One region of the Providencia sp. UF-224 genome, then DNA from elsewhere that is predicted to be linked to it. Evidence: predicted binding sites of a transcription regulator. Region 1 holds the regulator's gene; each other region holds the start of a gene.
The links. Region 1 encodes Fur, which represses iron uptake genes when iron is present. Its sites were predicted from a motif close to ATAATAATGAGAACNACTATCAA; they were not measured.
Positions count from the first base shown of each region.

Region 2: the regulator Fur is predicted to act here: its motif matches at 877-899, upstream of AC4IFO_RS13355 (TonB-dependent receptor domain-containing protein).
Region 3: the regulator Fur is predicted to act here: its motif matches at 1,060-1,082, upstream of AC4IFO_RS07890 (TonB-dependent siderophore receptor).

Region 1 covers NZ_JBSICC010000005.1:55,661-57,871, reverse strand. The annotation lists gene AC4IFO_RS06860 (bactofilin family protein) at 1-94, opposite strand, end outside; gene fur (ferric iron uptake transcriptional regulator) at 769-1,218, opposite strand; gene fldA (flavodoxin FldA) at 1,485-2,012, opposite strand; gene ybfE (LexA regulated protein) at 2,167-2,211, opposite strand, start outside.
Region 2 covers NZ_JBSICC010000012.1:95,227-97,437, forward strand. The annotation lists gene kdgR (DNA-binding transcriptional regulator KdgR) at 1-75, shown strand, start outside; gene AC4IFO_RS13350 (hypothetical protein) at 321-680, shown strand; gene AC4IFO_RS13355 (TonB-dependent receptor domain-containing protein) at 1,142-2,211, shown strand, end outside.
Region 3 covers NZ_JBSICC010000006.1:48,389-50,599, forward strand. The annotation lists gene AC4IFO_RS07890 (TonB-dependent siderophore receptor) at 1-924, opposite strand, end outside; gene AC4IFO_RS07895 (class I SAM-dependent methyltransferase) at 1,153-1,923, opposite strand; gene AC4IFO_RS07900 (cupin domain-containing protein) at 1,938-2,211, opposite strand, start outside.

The DNA.
Region 1 (2,211 bases):
TCGTAACGTGTTCTTCTATCTTAGAAGTAATTTCAGGTTCACGAATGGTAGGGGTTTCTTCAGGGGTTTGTTTGTTTTGTCTTTTGGTGAACATTTTACTTACCTTTTTTTGATTGAAGTATAAGATCAAGAACAGAATTGATAATACAAATGAAAATAAGGTGATGGCTGTATGACGAAAAAACCATCCTATTAAAGTAAGAAACCAGAAGAAAAAACTAGTATTAATAAAAAGATATGTTTTTTTCATCAGTTAATCTCTTACGAAGTACGAGAACAATCCAAATAAGTCTAGCTAAAAATATACAAATTACATCATATAGTTGTAATTTAACTTTTTTATTACACTTAAATTGTTTATTAAATTAAAAAAAGTAAAACTATATAGCAATATACTGAACTTATTTTAGACGTTAATTAGATAAACTATATGACAGTGATATGAAAAAAAGATGCAAGGTATATTTTAGATAACGTTATGCATCACTATGATATCATTGTAAATATTCTCAAATAGAGAAGGTGTGTTCATCCGTCAAACAATATAAAGGATTTGAAGTGAATTGCAACTTATTATAGAACACTTCAATATTTCACCTTAACGACATATTTTAGTGATAAATATAAAGTAAATGAAAGAAATTATGGATATTCTCACTGAGAATGCTTAATTTATCGGTGGATGGATACAATAAAAAAGCCCGATAATGGTGGTTATCAGGCTTTTGAAGAATGGGTCACCATCAAAATATGATGGTGATTAATTTATTACTCTTTTGCTTCGTGTGCGTCAGCGTTATCGCGGCAATCACCATCAGCGCAGTGGCCATATAAGTACAAACTGTGGTTAGACAGCTTAATACCGTGACGTGCGGCGATATTTTTTTGGCGAGTTTCAATCGATTCATCAGTAAACTCAATCACTTTACCACAATCTAAGCAAATTAAGTGGTCATGGTGATGCTGCTGAGTTAATTCGAATACGGATTTTCCACCCTCGAAATTATGGCGCGTAACGATACCTGCATCATCAAACTGGTTCAATACACGGTATACAGTCGCTAGCCCGATCTCTTCGCCCATATCAATCAGCTTTTTATAGAGATCTTCCGCACTGACGTGGTGGCACTCAGGCTCCTGAAGTACTTCCAAAATCTTAAGTCTTGGAAGAGTGACTTTGAGTCCAGCATTTTTCAATGCTTTATTGTTGTCTGTCATGCGGGTTTGTCCTGTATCTTAAATCATAAATTTAACAATAATGAGACATTTTTAACATAAATCCAGTTGTCTTCTAAACTGATTTACAATTATAGGCATGGAAAATAAAAATAGAAACCATGCATTGTCTCATTATTTTGATAATCTCTTATAAGTCTATCCAATTAGGATATTTAATCGATTATTTTAGACCGAATGACGTTCCGCGATGGTGCATTTTGAGCGGAAAGGAATTCGGCCTAAGCGTAACACTTGTTTTTAATCGACTAGCCAAGAATTTCAGCTAATGACATCTCTTCAGAGATTTGTTTGACCCATGCATCCACTCGTTCATCTGTTAACTCCGGTTGGCGATCTTCATCAATCGCTAATCCGATAAAGTGGTTGTCATCTGCCATACCTTTTGAAACTTCGAAGTGGTAGCCTTCGGTTGGCCAGTGCCCAACAATCACCGCACCTCTTGGTTCGATGATATCGCGAATAGTCCCCATCGCATCACAGAAGTATTCTGCATAGTCTTCTTGGTCTCCACAGCCAAAGAGAGCGACGAGTTTACCTTCAAAATCAATTTCTTCTAATGTTGGGAAAAAGTCATCCCAATCACATTGTGCTTCGCCGTAGTACCAAGTTGGAATACCAAGAAGTAGAATGTCAAAAGCTTCAATGTCTTCTTTGCTGCACTTTGCAATGTCATGAACTTCTGCTACGTCTTTGCCTAATCTTTCTTGGATCATTTTGGCAATATTTTCTGTGTTACCTGTATCACTTCCGAAGAAAATACCGATGACTGCCATAAACTGATTAACCTCTTGTTTTTCTAAGAGAGAAAGAAGGAGTGTCTCAACTTCTAGAACTCATTTAGAACGAAAATAAATAGAATTTTATGCCTTATTCTGGCGAAAAAACTTTTATAAGTCTGTCAAATTTGTGTGATTTACTAAGATAGCGTTACTTGAGTATTGTCTCATCAACTTGTTGAAGTTGTGACATCAA
Region 2 (2,211 bases), on a different contig from region 1:
CATTATGTACAGTTATTAAAGGCATCAGGCCGCCGTATTTCAGAAAAAATGGGATATCATCACTATCCTGAATAATATTTGCAGGAGCAGGGGGATATTGGAATGTTATTCACGAGTTTCCACCTGCATTTGAAAAGCAGATTAATATTTCAAGAAATCGCCATTTGGCATATCCAGACTGTATCAATCAATTGATTTAATAATTTATGTTAATTATCTATTTGAATAATAAGGTTATCATAAATTAAATTTTAATTATTTCTATTCGGTACTACTGTTGTGCGTATAATGTAAACTTATCGACACAGTAGGATATCTTTATGTTTAAAAAGGCTATTTTTATTATCTTTCTTAGTTTCACTTCTTGCGGCTTTGCCAGCGACTTTACCTTTAAAGAGAAATCACCCGTTGATCGCCAGTTTGATAAAGACTACCAAGGGGTTAAAAAATTACAGGCAGAACAGAAGTTTGTCTTTGATCCCAAAAAGAAACTTTCGCCAGAAGAACAAAGTTATCAAGCTTTACTTGAGCAGCGTGACGCTGACGAAAATGCCTTGTTTAAGCATTTCAATGTCTGCGATGTCAACCCAACGGGAGCAGGGTGCCCAAATTCGACACCGTGGATGACCGATCGCCAACAAATGAAAAAAATGTTGGAACAAGCTCAGCGATATAATTAATGTTTTAATCATTGATAGTTTAATGATTGGGGTGAGTAAAGCCTCCCTTGGATGATTGAAAAGTTGATTATGTTTTCACTCAGTGACGCCCTTTTTGTTTTTTACATTTCATTTAATTCCCCAAGCGACGATGCATTAAGCATGTCGCTTTTTTATGCCTAAATAATTCGCAACGTAATAAACAATAGTGATATTGATGATAATGCAAATGATATTCATTATGATCTTGATCATTATTATCATTGGTGTATATTCCAAGTCCTGCTTGTATTCATAGGGGAAATAGGTTCGTAACCATTCAATAAATAAGGTTTTTATGTTGGCTTTGCTTAAGGCGCAACAGGTAAACCCACCATTACATTCACGAATTCCAGTATGGCAGCAGGGATATTTATCAATCTGCCAGACGGGGTTTTATCGTCTTAATAAAATAATCATTAATTAATGAAGGCATTACTTAAATGATATTTCAAAATAAAAAAATAATTAGCTTACTTGTTATTTGTTCATCAAGTGCGGCATTTGCGGATGAAACTCAAACTACACCTCAAAAAGATAAGCTGCTGGTTACTGCCAGTAAAATAAAATCGAATGGCAAACAAATTGACACTAAAGATGTTTCAACTGTTCGAGGAACAACCAACTCAGACATATTTGCGAATGAAAGTTCATTACAGGTTAATAATGCTCGAAATGAAGCAGGGGCATTAGATATTGGTATTCGAGGCTTACAAGGCAACGGGCGAGTACCGATTATTATTGATGGCAGTTTGCAATCGACCAATACGTGGCGGGGTTATCAAGGTAGTACGGATAGAACATATATTGATATGGATCTGGTGGATACTATCAATATTGAAAAGGGAGCGTCGATGAGCAAATTTTCAGGTGGCGCTATCGGGGGAACGGTTAAATTAAAAACGCTATCCGCGAACAGTATTATTCCTCAAGGTGACCAATTTGGTTTTTTATTTAAAGGGAATATTTACAATAATAACCGCCGCCCATCAGTGGCATCAGACAATAAAAATGAATCGCAGTATCGTTTGTCGGATGGGGTTAAAAATTCACACTTTAATAATGGTTCAGTGACGGCAGGTATGGCGTATCGAAATGAAAAATTTGATGTGTTGATTGCCCATAGCGATAGAAAACAAGGGAATTTTTTTGCAGGGAAAAATGGCTATCATAAATACGCCTCTACCGATGCACCGATAAAACCAGGGCAAGAAGTGGTGAATACCAGCTATGAAAGCCAATCAACATTGTTAAAAACCAATATCTACCTTAACCCTTATTCAAGTATTGAATTAAATTATCGACGTCATGAACAAAAAGCAGGGGAAGTTTTAGCTGCTTATTGGTACCAATCTGATGGAAAAATGCCACAGTGGTCACTGGGAACGGCAGATATTGATACCGCATCATTGAATTATTCCTATAAACCAGACTCACTGTGGGTGGACATGAATTTGGGTTTATGGTGGACGAAAGGTAAATTTAAGCAACGTAATGGTACGACAGATGATGT
Region 3 (2,211 bases), on a different contig from region 1:
AAAATCCTGCCCAAACACATCCGCATTTGAATATTGTAAATTAAGCAGGTTACGCTCTGTCCCCGGTAAGCGATCTGAACTTAATTTGCCACTGTTATAGGCTTTCCCATCCCCTTTTACCGCGGAAAAATCTTTGCCTAAATATAGGCCGTGCTTACCATCGGATTCACTCTTATAGTGCTGATAGGTCGCTTGAATCTGTTGTGTTTCATTAATTTTGATGGTGCCTGATGCCATCACATCAAGACGGTCAGAGAATTGTAACCCTGTTTGGGTATTATCAATATTAATCGCGTCACCTTTGCCGTCATACCAACCGCCATAACGCTGATATGCAACAGAAACACGACCATGTGCATTTTCATTGCCACCGCTAACTGCCGCTGCGACATTTTCATCGTGATCTTTGCCGTTATTAAAACCCGTTTTCCCACCTAATTGCAGAGAAACTTGTTTTTCTTCTTGGCCTTTTTTCGTCACAATATTAATTAAACCACCACTACTACCACCACCGTACATTGCCGTTGCACCAGAAATGACTTCAATATGGTTGATATTAAACGGGTCAATCGAATCTAGTTGGCGGCTATCACTGCGTGAAGAGTTAAGGCGAACGCCATCTACCATCACAATCATGGAACGACCGCGCATGTTCATGCCGTAGTTAGTGCGCCCTTGGCCACTCACACTCATTCCCGGAATTAACTGTGATAAAATATCTTTTAACTCTTTCCCACCCTCAGCTTGCTGCTCAATTTCGGCATTATCAATCACCCAAGTGGTTTGTGCCATTTCTGAAACTGATTTATAACCGCGGGTTGCAGAGACCGTAATTTTTTCTTCTTTGTTATCAGCGGCCAATACTGAGGGAGACATAAAGGGGAGTAAGCAAGGGGAAAGAATAAAAAGGTGTTTTATTTTCATTGAGTTAAAACCTTTAAATATAATTATTGATACCATCGTTATCAGTGCCAGAACTAATAACAACACATGATTACATCACAGCTAACTATGTTGCGGAAAAATTATTCGCAATAGTAACTGATAATCATGTTAGATATAAGAATTATTATCATTACAATGATGAATTAAAAGGTTATTTGTGTTAAGTATCGTTTTAAGCGCATCCTTGCGCATATGAATGTGTCTTCCTTATTTCACGCTGGCCACTGCAATATAGTTGAGTTTCCCACGATTTTGTCGGAAATGGCGAAACATGCGTAAAAACTGCGGGCGGTTTTCTTTTTTTAATGCATTACGAATAATTTTCATAGTACCTAATAAACCCTCATCATAAATCAGCCCTTTTGGCGATAATAAGGTCATCGGCCCTGTACTGGACATCACATGTTGAAAGCCTGCTTGCTTAAATAAATCAATCCATTGCGCTTGAGGTAGCGGCTGAGCCTTAACATGAATAGCTTGATGCATTTGTGATGCAATATCTTGCGGGTTGTCTGCATCTTTAAATGCAATATCGTGGGTTAATAGGCAACCACCCGGTTTCAGTACGCGGTAATATTCCTGTAATAACTTCGCTTTAGCTTTATCGCCATACATCGTGAGCATTGCTTCGTTAATTACCACATCAAAGCTATTATCTGCAAAAGGCAGCTTTGATGCATCTGCCATTTGAATCGTAATCAAATCGCTTAAACCGTGCTGAGCCACATTCTTTTTCGCTTTCTCCAGTGCCTGTTTATCCATATCAATACCCGTGATATGGCAGCGAAATTGTGAAGCGATTTCGATCGCAGTTGTCCCCATATTGCATGCAATTTCAAGCACTTGACTGTCTTTATGTAAGCCAGATTGGTTCAATAACCACTGAGTCGCAATTTTTCCACCGGGGCGTAAGCGTTTTTTTCCAAGACGAGCTAAAAACTTATGCCCCGCTTCATGTGCTGTAAATGATTGATCCATACATTACCTCCGAGCTAATGGGTGCACTCATGACTTGGTTCACGTAACATCACCAGTAGCATTTTGGCAGGCTCTAGTGCATCAACGGCATGGGGAATATTAGCTGGCATTCGCACAATTTCACCCGGTTTAGCCGTCACAGGCTTACCATCAATAGTGAGCAACAGGCTTCCCTCCGCCACCATCACAATGGCATCAAAAGGGGCACTGTGTTCAGACAGTGCCTGTCCTTTATCAAAAGCAAATAATGTGATGTTTCCGCCCCCATTCTTAGCAAGTACTCGGCTG